DNA from 3 places in the Oceanobacillus sp. FSL K6-3682 genome. Region 2 is predicted to be linked to each of the others. Evidence: a T-box and tRNA genes for the amino acid it is inferred to sense, from the RefSeq annotation. Region 2 holds a T-box; the other regions hold tRNA genes.

Region 1 (4,279 bases), 1.9 Mb from region 2:
CTGCCCGCCAATCATTTCCTGTCGCTATCACAACAGGATCAATCCCGTTCATAATCCCTTTGTTATGCGTTACAGCACGATAGGGGTCAGAAGCAGCAAATTCATAGGCATGAATAACACCGTCTCTTACCTCTTCCCCAGAAAACGAACCTGTTTTCAGCAGATGTGGAGGTATAAAGCATTTCGCTGTTACAAGGCTGCGGTCTGCATAATTTGATAAAATACGCAAATAAACCTTTCCCCTGGTTATTTCTTCCACGATTGGAGCAATAGATTCTACCATGGTATTAATCATATTAGCACCCATTGCGTCACAGGTATCTACGTAGATATGCATAACCAGCATTTTACTATATGACGAAGAATCCTCTTCATTCAGAATCCGGACATCCAAATCCTTCACACCGCCGCCGCGATTGACAATACTTGGATAAGCATCATCAGCGGCACGCATTAATATATCTTTTTGTTGAAAAATTTTTTGCTTTGCTTCTTGAAAATCAGGACATCCAACAACTTGAATCTGTCCAATCATCAGTCTTTCCTTTGACTCTGTCTGAAATCCGCCAGCTTCTCTGACTATTTTTGCAATATGGCTTGCAGAAGCAACGACAGAAGCTTCTTCAATAGCCATTGGTACTACATATCCTTTCCCGTTTATCAAAAAATTTAATCCTAATCCAAATGGTAATTGATAGGTACCAATGACATTCTCAATCATATTATCTGCTGTTTCAATAGTAAGCGCGTCTGCGTTAGACAAATTTTGCGTTTCTGCATCCGTTAAAGAAAAGGCTTCACGTAATAATGCGCGCCTGTCTTCTACCGTCATATTATAAAAACCGGGTATTCTTGAAGAGGTCATGCCTAGCTCATCCTTTTTATTTATCATATCTAAATATGTTTTTTATTACTAAGTACTAAATTAAACTATATTTGATTATAACACGAATTCTACCGTTTTTTCATTTAGAAGATACTTATTTCGTTACTGGAATTATGTTAATCATTTTATCGTAATAAAATAAGAATTTTTACTTTATTAAAAGTAAAAAAATGCACAACACCAGTCTATATGCTTACAATGCTTCTATAATATATACTTTCTCATGATTTATTTCTTATGCGTAATATCAAAAAGCAAGAGCTTTAATGATTTGTTTCCCGCTTCATATATTTTAATCCTCAGTGACCTGAATACATATATATAAGGATAAAACAGTTTACTTATTTATAAAGAAAAAAACGAGATAATATTATCCCGTTTTCCTAAAGTGTTTTATACTTGTCATTCTTGTAATGAGCCATGAAGGATTCGAACCTTCGACCCTCTGATTAAAAGTCAGATGCTCTACCGACTGAGCTAATGGCTCCCATTTTAAACAGCTTTATATCTTATTTAGTGCTTCTCTATCCAGCAGACCCCTGCATCTGCCAGCAAACGCTTCGAAGTTAATCCTTCGGGGTTACTCGCAGTTTACTCGGCAGAAGCTTTGCTCGTTGCTCTACCGACTGAGCTAATGGCTCCTGTTATTTAAGCTATCCGCCTAAAAAAGACATAAAAAAAAGGCTGGGCCACTAGGATTCGAACCTAGGGTACACGGGATCAAAACCCGATGCCTTACCGCTTGGCTATGGCCCAACAAAAAACATGGTGGAGGGGGGCAGATTCGAACTGCCGAACCCTGAGGGAGCGGATTTACAGTCCGCCGCGTTTAGCCACTTCGCTACCCCTCCATATTATTGTTAACCATACTTTCAAATATATACACAAAAAATGGTGCCGGCCAGAGGACTTGAACCCCCAACCTACTGATTACAAGTCAGTTGCTCTACCAGTTGAGCTAGGCCGGCATAATGGTGGAGGATGCAGGGCTCGAACCTGCGACCCCCTGCTTGTAAGGCAGGTGCTCTCCCAGCTGAGCTAATCCTCCATTATTGGTGACCCGTACGGGATTCGAACCCGTGTTACCGCCGTGAAAGGGCGGTGTCTTAACCGCTTGACCAACGGGCCATGATGCGTTGTCTGAGAAGCTTTATGTAAGTATCTCTCGCAAACTGACGAATTTTATTATATCGAGTAACCAACCGTTTGTAAAGAGAAAAATGAAAAAAACTTTATTTTATTTTTTAAAAGCTCCTCGATTACCTCCTGTCCCTTATTCCAATGCTGTTTTTAGAGGCTTTAATTCCATCACATATTCCATGCTTTTGAATATTTCCTTCTATAATATAAACAACTTTTGAGTGATTTCTCTATTTATGACTAATAACCATGATTCCCTGCTGAATGAAATTTTTTTATAAGCTAAATTACTAAATAATACCCTTTAATTTTTCAACAAAAATAAAATGAAACATGTAACCAGTTAAAAAATACACCGATAGTCCTCCCGGGAAAGTAAAATATATTTCCGTAATAGTCTTGCCCAGGCTGAATTTTTATTTACATATGCTCTTCTATCTAAAAGGAAAAACAGATTATCACTTTATCACCTGGTACTAATCAGTTATAATAGGTGCTAAGTTAAATGTTGAATGGAGGATGAAAATGACAAAACTATTAGAAGGTAAAAATATTGTTGTAATGGGTGTTGCTAATGAAAGAAGTATCGCCTGGGGTATCACAAAATCTCTACATAATGCTGGAGCCAACCTTATTTTTACGAATAGACAAGAAAGATCCTATAAAAAACTAGCCAAACTTTTAGATAAGCATGAAATTGAACCAAAAGCAGTTGTTTCCTGCGATGTAGCATCAGATGAGAGTGTACAGGAGGCTTTTAATGAAATAAAAGAAAAAGTCGGTGTAATTCACGGGTTAGTTCACTCCGTTGCTTTTGCCAAACGTGAAGAACTGCAAGGTGAATATGTAAATACTTCTCGCGACGGCTTTTTATTGGCACAAGAAATCAGCGCTTATTCGCTGGTATCTGTTACAAAGGCTGCACAGGAATTAATGACTGAAGGCGGCTCAATTGTCACACAAACTTATATTGGAGCGGAGCAGGTTGTTCCAGGCTACAACGTTATGGGTGTTGCTAAAGCATCTTTGGAAGCAAGCGTCCGCTATTTAGCTGAAGATGTAGGTAAACGCGGAATTCGCGTGAACGCTGTATCAGCAGGCCCAATCCGCACACTCTCTGCAAAGGGAGTTGCTAATTTTAATGAAAAATCACATGTTGTGGAAGAAAAAGCTCCACTGCGCCGTAACATTGATCAGGATGAAGTTGGAGATGCAACTTTATTCTTCCTTAGTGAACTCTCTCGCGGAATCACTGGGGAAGTATTGCATGTGGATGCCGGTTTTAACATTATCGGCGGCTGATTCCTACAAAATATACAAAACTGCCTCTCTTAAAAAGAGAAGGCAGTTTTTTTTTGGCTGAAAACAAAGTTTTCTTCTATGTTTAATAACTATTTATAGCGGGAATCAGTATTAATGGAAAATATATAAAGGGGTGTAATAAAATGTATAACTATATACAGCATTATATTAACGGTCAGTGGGTTGATTCCACTGGAAACGAGAAAATTGATGTGATCAACCCTGCAACGGAAGAAAAAATTGGTGAAATCAGCTCTGGGACGAAAGAGGATCTCGATAAAGCAGTAAAAGCTGCGCGAGCTGCATTCCCGGCTTTTTCACAAACAACCAAAGAAGAACGCGCTGCATTGTTAGACCGCATTGCAGATGAATATGAGAAACGGAAAAACAAGTTTATTGAAATAATCATAGCAGAGCTTGGCTCTCCAGTAACTTTTACCACAAATGTACAATATCAAATGGGATTAAACCATTTCCGCACAGCAGCAAAGCTAGTACGCGATTTTGAGTTTACCGAAAAACGGGAAAACTCTTTGGTCCAAAAAGATGCTATTGGCGTTGCCGGTTTAATCACACCATGGAATTTCCCTACAAACCAAGTTTCTACGAAGTTAGCTTCCGCGTTTGCAGCTGGCAGCACAGTGGTATTAAAACCGTCTGAAGAAACGCCATTTGCGGCAATGCTGCTTACCGAAGCGATGGAAGCTGCCGGCGTTCCTGAAGGAGTATTCAACCTTGTAACCGGAACAGGCGATACAATTGGTAATGGTATCAGCTCTCACCCGGATATTGATTTCGTATCTTTCACCGGATCCGGTAAAGTTGGAACTAAAATTATGGAAAATGCAGCACCAGATATTAAAAAAGTAGCGCTGGAACTTGGCGGTAAATCTCCAATCATTGTATTAGATGATACAGACATCGATTACGCTGCTAAAAAGGCGATTTCCA
Region 2 (4,279 bases):
TGCGTTTGGAGCAACTAATACTAAATCAAGGTTTCGTTTCCCGGCAATCTCTAATGCTTCATTACGAGTTTTTACTCCAAGCTGATCCCCATTTGAATCAATGAGACGAACTTCTCTTGCACGAATTTTTTCGTTAACATTCATATCCTTGCTAATAGCCAGCCACCTCCGAAAATTTTGTTACTGATCTATCTGGACAAGTCAAATCATTTCATTCCATAAAAAAAGTGTCGGTACACATACGCACCCACACATCTCCTCATTCGTAAACATGAATCGTGATGAACCCGTTAACTGCCTATACAGGCGTCAATCAGGTGAGAAGCGGGTGCTTCTACTTGTCTTTAGATCATATCATTAACTTTTATAATATAGCATTTTATCGTTTTATTGTCAAGGACTTGTATCCTTTGTTTTAAACAACTATTGAATCATAGCATGATTATTGAAGAGTGTCAATGTATTTTTTAAAATAGACAGCCATTACTTTGATGCAGTTAGCCGTCAGACACCAAAAAGGCTATTCTCACATAACACATGAAAATAGCCTCCTTTTTAGTCATAAACAATGCTTATTTCTTCTGATCAATTTCTGCTTTGATAAAGTCAACGAATTGATCAAACGGGAGTGTTTCTGTATTTTGCTCACCGTAACGGCGATAGTTAACACTGTTTGCTTCCGTTTCCTTATCCCCTAATACAAGAGCAAATGGAATTTTTTGTGTCTGCGCTTCACGTATTTTATACCCTAATTTTTCATCACGGCTGTCTAATTCTACGCGGATACCTTTCTGGCGTAATTTTTCTTCTATCTCTTTCGAATAATCAAGGTGCGCCTGCAGAGATACAGGGATAATTTTTGCCTGTACCGGAGCGAGCCATGTTGGGAAAGCTCCTTTGTATTCTTCAATAAGAAATGCAACAAAACGCTCCATGGTAGACACAACACCACGGTGAATAACAACAGGACGATGCTCTTTTCCATCCTCGCCAATATAAGTTAAATCAAAGCGTTCCGGTAAGTGGAAATCTAATTGTACAGTAGATAATGTTTCATCTTTTCCTAATGCTGTTTTCACTTGAACATCCAGCTTCGGACCATAGAAGGCAGCTTCTCCTTCTGCTTCTACATATTCTAATTTCATATCCTCCATTGTTTCTTTCAGCATCGCCTGCGCTTTGTCCCACATAGCATCATTATCAACATATTTCTCTTTATCCTCTGGATCACGATAAGAGAGACGGAAATAGTAGTCTTCAATCCCAAAGTCTTTATATACTTTTTGAACAAGCTCTACAACACGAATAAATTCTTCTTTTAACTGATCGGGACGGGCAAAAATATGCGCGTCATTCAAAGTCATTGCACGAACACGCTGCAGACCTGCAAGCGCCCCACTCATTTCATGACGATGCATGGTACCAAGCTCAGCAATACGTACTGGCAGGTTACGATAGCTCCATAATTGATTTTTGAAAACCATCATATGATGTGGACAGTTCATTGGACGCAGCACAAGCTCTTCATTATCCATTTCCATTGGCGGGAACATATCCTCCTGGTAATGATCCCAGTGGCCGCTTGTTTTGTAGAGCTCCACATTACCGAGTACAGGAGTGTATACATGGTCATAGCCTAATCGTTCTTCCAGATCAACTATATAACGTTCAATATTACGACGGATAGTCGCCCCTTTTGGAAGCCATAGCGGCAGCCCCTGACCAACTTTCTGCGATACAGTAAAGAGGCCCAGCTCTTTACCAAGCTTACGATGGTCTCGTTCTTTACGCTCTTCCAGAATGCGCAGATACTCATCTAATTGTGATTTTTTTTCAAATTCTGTTCCGTAAATACGCTGCAGCTGCTTATTATTACTGTCTCCACGCCAATATGCACCAGAAATACTTAATAATTTAAATGCTTTAATTTTACTTGTTGAAGGAACATGCACACCCCGGCATAAATCAAAGAATTCCCCCTGCTCATAAATTGTTACAGTTTCATCTTCAGGGATCGCATCAAGCAGCTCTAATTTTAATTCATCGCCAATTTCTGCAAACCGTGCTTTTGCTTCATCGCGGGATACTTCCACACGTTTTATTTCTAAGTTTTCATCTACAATTCTTTTCATTTCTTTTTCTATTTTAGGAAGATCCTCCGGTGTTAATGAATGCTCCATATCAATGTCATAATAGAAGCCTTCTTCAATAACAGGACCGACACCTAATTGGACATTGGAATATAATCGTTTCACAGCCTGTGCCAGTAAATGTGCTGTAGAGTGACGAGCAATTTCCAGGCCTTCCTGATCACGATAAGTAACGATTTCAATCTTACCGCCTTTAGGAAGCTCTCTGCGTAAGTCCAAAGCCTCTCCATCTAATCTAATAGCAAGTGCCTGTTTTTTTAAACCTGGAGAAATCGAAGCTGCTATATCTTCCCCTGTAGTTCCTACAGGGAATTGCTTCTCCGCTCCGTCTGGAAAAATAATTGTTAAATCAGCCATTTTCATCGAACTCCTTTATCAAATATAAAAACGCTCCATCCCTTTGCGTTATGCAAAGGGACGAGCGTTTAATATCGTGGTTCCACCCTAATTCCTGAAGATAAAAAATCCTTTTATCCCCAGCTTCATTGATCTTTAACGCAGATAAAACGTTACTGCCTACTACAAATTATTTCAGCAGCAATGCTCCAAGGGGGTAATTATTTCTTTACGAAAGGAAGCTTGCAGCCAAAGGACTTCCCTCTCTGAATACGTAAGCTGAAAATAATCATGTCCTCATCTCAGCAGTTTCATTTTCAAACTCTATACGTATTATATTCCTTCCAGGATTGAAAAGCAAGTCCAATTGTTTAATCTAAACGAGAAAGAATCGATACCCCTTTCCTTTCAAATTCTACCCTTTCCTGAAAAATATTTGTTATTGTCATTATTTTCGGATCTGCTGGATTATCTCCATATACTTTTATTCTGGCCGGTGACATTGCAATAAGCGGACTTAAATTAAATTCATTTTCATGTAAACCTAATGCATATAAGGGGGCTTGATACATCCAAAAACGCAGCATATCTTTAGAAATTACTTCCCCTTTTTCATTGTAAAAAATAAAATTTTCTCCCTGCTCTATATGAATTAAATCAACACAAGGATCTTTTTTCTCAATATAATGACGTAACATATCAATAAATGTCTGATGATCCTCTTCCCTCTTAAATTCTTCAATAGCCTTCCCGACACATTCTTGAATAAAGTCTAAAAAATGAGCCAGCCGAAAATGCAATATCGCACTAAAATGAATACTCGTATGTTCCTTTAAATGCAAAAAAAAGATATACTGCAAAAGCTTTGTTGTATCTACCTGCTCACGTAAAAACTGATTATCAGAATCTGAGTCAAATAAAATCCACATAGAAAAATCATAAATACGATTAATTTCATCAGGATCTGAAAAGTAATAATTATTTGTGATTTTTCGAATGATGATATCAGAAAGATGCTCTTCTATAAAAACATTTGCCATCGCAGAGCTTATCACGTTAATTAAATCTATCCCTGCTAAATCACCTTCCAGACATAATTTATTACCCCATCTGGTATTTGCTTGTTGATGTACTCTGATCTTTTTTCTATATGGATTTAACTGATTACGAAAAGCCGCTACTTCCTTATCTGATTCAAAATACACTTCCAACAATACATATCACCCTCATCCACTTACAAACTGTTACATTATATGGACAAGTTCAGATAAAAATGCTCAAACTAGTCAGACTAGCAGATTTGCTTGATGTAGTATAAGAGGGTGTTCAAAAAGTGATATATAAGTTAATTCTTGCTCGTAATATTTGCTAAAACTAGATTCGATCCATTCGTATGAATCTCACGAATGGATCAAGAGCATATACTAGCACTTAGGGACTTTTGAACAGCCTCTATAAAAAAATCTGCAAAAAGATACTTGTTATGCCTATTTAAAAAAACATTTAAAAAGTTTCACCTGATGATAAACATATGAATAGAAAAGAGGATTTCCATCAGCGGAAATCCTCTTTTCTATTCGTCTCTTCTGTTTTCACCAGACATTTTCACCACTGTACTTACCTGCTTAATACGCTCAATAATCCGCCCGGCTTTGACTTCTTCCACACCATTTCTTGTACTTGCAAGTTCCTTCTCCAGTTGATTTAAATCAAAGTTGGAAGAGAAAAAAACAGGTAAGCCTTCCATCATACGATATTGCAGGACAGAGCCTAATACTTCATCCCGGAACCAG
Region 3 (4,279 bases), 2.1 Mb from region 2:
CTGAGCTGTGATGGGGAGGGAAATAGAGTACCGAAGTTCCTGATTTCACACTGCCAAGAAAAGCCTCTAGTTAGATCATAGGTGCCCGTACCGCAAACCGACACAGGTAGGCGAGGAGAGAATCCTAAGGTGAGCGGGAGAACTCTCGTTAAGGAACTCGGCAAAATGACCCCGTAACTTCGGGAGAAGGGGTGCTCACTTGTGAGTGAGCCGCAGTGAATAGGCCCAAGCGACTGTTTAGCAAAAACACAGGTCTCTGCGAAGCCGAAAGGCGAAGTATAGGGGCTGACACCTGCCCGGTGCTGGAAGGTTAAGGGGAAGAGTTAGCTCTTCGGAGCGAAGCTTTGAACCGAAGCCCCAGTAAACGGCGGCCGTAACTATAACGGTCCTAAGGTAGCGAAATTCCTTGTCGGGTAAGTTCCGACCCGCACGAAAGGTGCAACGACTTGGGCACTGTCTCAACGAGAGACCCGGTGAAATTATACTATGCGTGAAGATGCGCATTACCCGCGACAGGACGGAAAGACCCCGTGGAGCTTTACTGTAGCCTGATATGGAATGTTTGTGCAGTTTGTACAGGATAGGTGGGAGCCTTTGAAGCGTGAGCGCCAGCTTACGTGGAGGCACCCGTGGGATACCACCCTAACTGTATGACCATTCTAACCCAGGACCGTAATCCGGTTCGGAGACAGTGTCAGGCGGGCAGTTTGACTGGGGCGGTCGCCTCCTAAAAGGTAACGGAGGCGCCCAAAGGTTCCCTCAGAATGGTTGGAAATCATTCGTAGAGTGTAAAGGCAGAAGGGAGCTTGACTGCGAGACCTACAAGTCGAGCAGGGACGAAAGTCGGGCTTAGTGATCCGGTGGTTCCGCATGGAAGGGCCATCGCTCAACGGATAAAAGCTACCCCGGGGATAACAGGCTTATCTCCCCCAAGAGTTCACATCGACGGGGAGGTTTGGCACCTCGATGTCGGCTCATCGCATCCTGGGGCTGTAGTCGGTCCCAAGGGTTGGGCTGTTCGCCCATTAAAGCGGTACGCGAGCTGGGTTCAGAACGTCGTGAGACAGTTCGGTCCCTATCCGTCGTGGGCGTTGGAAGTTTGAGAGGAGCTGTCCTTAGTACGAGAGGACCGGGATGGACACACCGCTGGTGTACCAGTTGTTCCGCCAGGAGCATAGCTGGGTAGCTACGTGTGGAAAGGATAAGTGCTGAAAGCATCTAAGCATGAAGCCCCCCTCAAGATGAAACTTCCCATCACTTCAAGTGAGTAAAATCCCTCAGAGACGATGAGGTTGATAGGTCCGAGGTGGAAGCGTGGCGACACGTGCAGCTGACGGATACTAATCGATTGAGGACTTATCTAAGTTTTTTGATGTCACGTTACTCTTATTTAGTTTTCAGGGTGCAAATTTAAAAAAAGTGTTGCATTTTTATTCTGAAGTGCATATAATATAACTTGTCCTTGTTTTTAAGGAAACATCTTCAAGTTACATATTGTATTGTCTGGTGGCGATAGCGAAGAGGTCACACCTGTTCCCATGCCGAACACAGAAGTTAAGTTCTTCAGCGCCAATGGTAGTTGGGGGCTTCCCCCTGCGAGAGTAGGACGTTGCCAGGCTTTAAATCCGGAGGATTAGCTCAGCTGGGAGAGCACCTGCCTTACAAGCAGGGGGTCGCAGGTTCGAGCCCTGCATCCTCCACCATTATGCCGGCCTAGCTCAACTGGTAGAGCAACTGACTTGTAATCAGTAGGTTGGGGGTTCAAGTCCTCTGGCCGGCACCATTTTCCTTTTAAGGAGCCATTAGCTCAGTCGGTAGAGCATCTGACTTTTAATCAGAGGGTCGAAGGTTCGAATCCTTCATGGCTCACCATTTGCGGGTGTGGCGGAATTGGCAGACGCGCTAGACTTAGGATCTAGTGCCTTCGGGCGTGGGGGTTCAAGTCCCTCCACCCGCACCATTAATTAAATAAAGGCAATACGCGGAAGTAGTTCAGTGGTAGAACATCACCTTGCCAAGGTGGGGGTCGCGGGTTCGAATCCCGTCTTCCGCTCCAAATATTGCCGGGGTGGCGGAACTGGCAGACGCACAGGACTTAAAATCCTGCGGTAAGTGATTACCGTACCGGTTCGATTCCGGTCCTCGGCACCATAAGCGCCCGTAGCTCAATTGGATAGAGCGTTTGACTACGGATCAAGAGGTTAGGGGTTCGACTCCTCTCGGGCGCGCCATCGGGAAGTAGCTCAGCTTGGTAGAGCACTTGGTTTGGGACCAAGGGGTCGCAGGTTCGAATCCTGTCTTCCCGACCATTACATGAATATAACATGGGGCCTTAGCTCAGCTGGGAGAGCGCCTGCCTTGCACGCAGGAGGTCAGCGGTTCGATCCCGCTAGGCTCCACTCAATAACTTTTAAATAAGTTGTTGACAATGGTTTTGAAACATGATATATTGATTTGGTCGCCGTTTTTAAAAGCGACAAAGAAATTGCTCTTTGAAAACTGAACAAAACAACCAGTACGAAAGAAGAAAAACACCTCGTTTTTCTTGAATATTTAAGTCAGAAGTTGACTTCTGAAAGCTAAAGAAACAAACACTTTTATGGAGAGTTTGATCTTGGCTCAGGACGAACGCTGGCGGCGTGCCTAATACATGCAAGTCGAGCGCGGGAAGCGGACAGAACTCTTCGGAGGGACGTTCGTGGAACGAGCGGCGGACGGGTGAGTAACACGTAGGCAACCTGCCTGTAAGACTGGGATAACTCGCGGAAACGCGAGCTAATACCGGATAATACTTATCATCTCCTGATGGTAAGTTGAAAGGCGGCTTTTGCTGTCACTTACAGATGGGCCTGCGGCGCATTAGCTAGTTGGTGAGGTAATGGCTCACCAAGGCGACGATGCGTAGCCGACCTGAGAGGGTGATCGGCCACACTGGGACTGAGACACGGCCCAGACTCCTACGGGAGGCAGCAGTAGGGAATCTTCCGCAATGGACGAAAGTCTGACGGAGCAACGCCGCGTGAGTGATGAAGGTTTTCGGATCGTAAAACTCTGTTGTCGGGGAAGAACAAGTATGATAGTAACTGATCGTACCTTGACGGTACCCGACCAGAAAGCCACGGCTAACTACGTGCCAGCAGCCGCGGTAATACGTAGGTGGCAAGCGTTGTCCGGAATTATTGGGCGTAAAGCGCTCGCAGGCGGTTCTTTAAGTCTGATGTGAAATCTTGCGGCTCAACCGTAAACGTGCATTGGAAACTGGAGGACTTGAGTGCAGAAGAGGAGAGTGGAATTCCACGTGTAGCGGTGAAATGCGTAGAGATGTGGAGGAACACCAGTGGCGAAGGCGACTCTCTGGTCTGTAACTGACGCTGAGGAGCGAAAGCGTGGGGAGCGAACAGGATTAGATACCCTGGTAGTCCACGCCGTAAACGATGAGTGCTAGGTGTTAGGGGGTTTCCGCCCCTTAGTGCTGAAGTTAACGCATTAAGCACTCCGCCTGGGGAGTACGGCCGCAAGGCTGAAACTCAAAAGAATTGACGGGGACCCGCACAAGCGGTGGAGCATGTGGTTTAATTCGAAGCAACGCGAAGAACCTTACCAGGTCTTGACATCCTTTGACCGCTCTGGAGACAGAGTTTTCCCTTCGGGGACAAAGTGACAGGTGGTGCATGGTTGTCGTCAGCTCGTGTCGTGAGATGTTGGGTTAAGTCCCGCAACGAGCGCAACCCTTGATCTTAGTTGCCAGCATTTAGTTGGGCACTCTAAGGTGACTGCCGGTGACAAACCGGAGGAAGGTGGGGATGACGTCAAATCATCATGCCCCTTATGACCTGGGCTACACACGTGCTACAATGGACGGAACAAAGGGAAGCAAGCCCGCGAGGTCAAGCAAATCCCATAAAACCGTTCTCAGTTCGGATTGTAGGCTGCAACTCGCCTACATGAAGCCGGAATCGCTAGTAATCGCGGATCAGCATGCCGCGGTGAATACGTTCCCGGGTCTTGTACACACCGCCCGTCACACCACGAGAGTTCGTAACACCCGAAGTCGGTGAGGTAACCTTTTTGGAGCCAGCCGCCGAAGGTGGGACGAATGATTGGGGTGAAGTCGTAACAAGGTAGCCGTATCGGAAGGTGCGGCTGGATCACCTCCTTTCTAAGGATATATAACGGAATTTTGTACTTGGTTGTTTGGTTCAGTTTTGAGAGAGCAATCTCTCTTTTTGTACCTTGAAAACTAAATAAGAGTAACAACGACATCAAACTTTAGAAATAA

The links. A T-box is a leader RNA that pairs with one kind of tRNA and senses whether it is charged. The one in region 2 lies ahead of thrS (threonine--tRNA ligase), so its partner is inferred to be a tRNA-Thr.
Region 1: it encodes a tRNA-Thr, which carries the amino acid that the T-box ahead of thrS (threonine--tRNA ligase) is inferred to sense. The anticodon was not compared.
Region 3: it encodes a tRNA-Thr, which carries the amino acid that the T-box ahead of thrS (threonine--tRNA ligase) is inferred to sense. The anticodon was not compared.

Annotation. Positions count from the first base shown of each region.
Region 1 covers NZ_CP150263.1:303,884-308,162, reverse strand. Annotated here, with positions in the region: gene MHH51_RS01635 (hydroxymethylglutaryl-CoA reductase, degradative) at 1-865, opposite strand, end outside; tRNA gene MHH51_RS01630 (tRNA-Lys) at 1,301-1,373, opposite strand; tRNA gene MHH51_RS01625 (tRNA-Gln) at 1,571-1,642, opposite strand; tRNA gene MHH51_RS01620 (tRNA-Tyr) at 1,653-1,737, opposite strand; tRNA gene MHH51_RS01615 (tRNA-Thr) at 1,779-1,854, opposite strand; tRNA gene MHH51_RS01610 (tRNA-Val) at 1,859-1,934, opposite strand; tRNA gene MHH51_RS01605 (tRNA-Glu) at 1,940-2,014, opposite strand; gene fabI (enoyl-ACP reductase FabI) at 2,552-3,328, shown strand; gene MHH51_RS01595 (aldehyde dehydrogenase family protein) at 3,472-4,279, shown strand, end outside.
Region 2 covers NZ_CP150263.1:2,159,467-2,163,745, reverse strand. Annotated here, with positions in the region: gene infC (translation initiation factor IF-3) at 1-144, opposite strand, end outside; ribosomal protein L20 leader region at 216-346, opposite strand; gene thrS (threonine--tRNA ligase) at 573-2,507, opposite strand; T-box leader at 2,561-2,799, opposite strand; gene ytxC (sporulation protein YtxC) at 2,858-3,691, opposite strand; gene dnaI (primosomal protein DnaI) at 4,060-4,279, opposite strand, start outside.
Region 3 covers NZ_CP150263.1:101,566-105,844, forward strand. Annotated here, with positions in the region: rRNA gene MHH51_RS00495 (23S ribosomal RNA) at 1-1,364, shown strand, start outside; rRNA gene rrf (5S ribosomal RNA) at 1,503-1,618, shown strand; tRNA gene MHH51_RS00505 (tRNA-Val) at 1,628-1,703, shown strand; tRNA gene MHH51_RS00510 (tRNA-Thr) at 1,708-1,783, shown strand; tRNA gene MHH51_RS00515 (tRNA-Lys) at 1,797-1,872, shown strand; tRNA gene MHH51_RS00520 (tRNA-Leu) at 1,876-1,960, shown strand; tRNA gene MHH51_RS00525 (tRNA-Gly) at 1,982-2,056, shown strand; tRNA gene MHH51_RS00530 (tRNA-Leu) at 2,063-2,151, shown strand; tRNA gene MHH51_RS00535 (tRNA-Arg) at 2,155-2,231, shown strand; tRNA gene MHH51_RS00540 (tRNA-Pro) at 2,233-2,309, shown strand; tRNA gene MHH51_RS00545 (tRNA-Ala) at 2,327-2,399, shown strand; rRNA gene MHH51_RS00550 (16S ribosomal RNA) at 2,597-4,159, shown strand.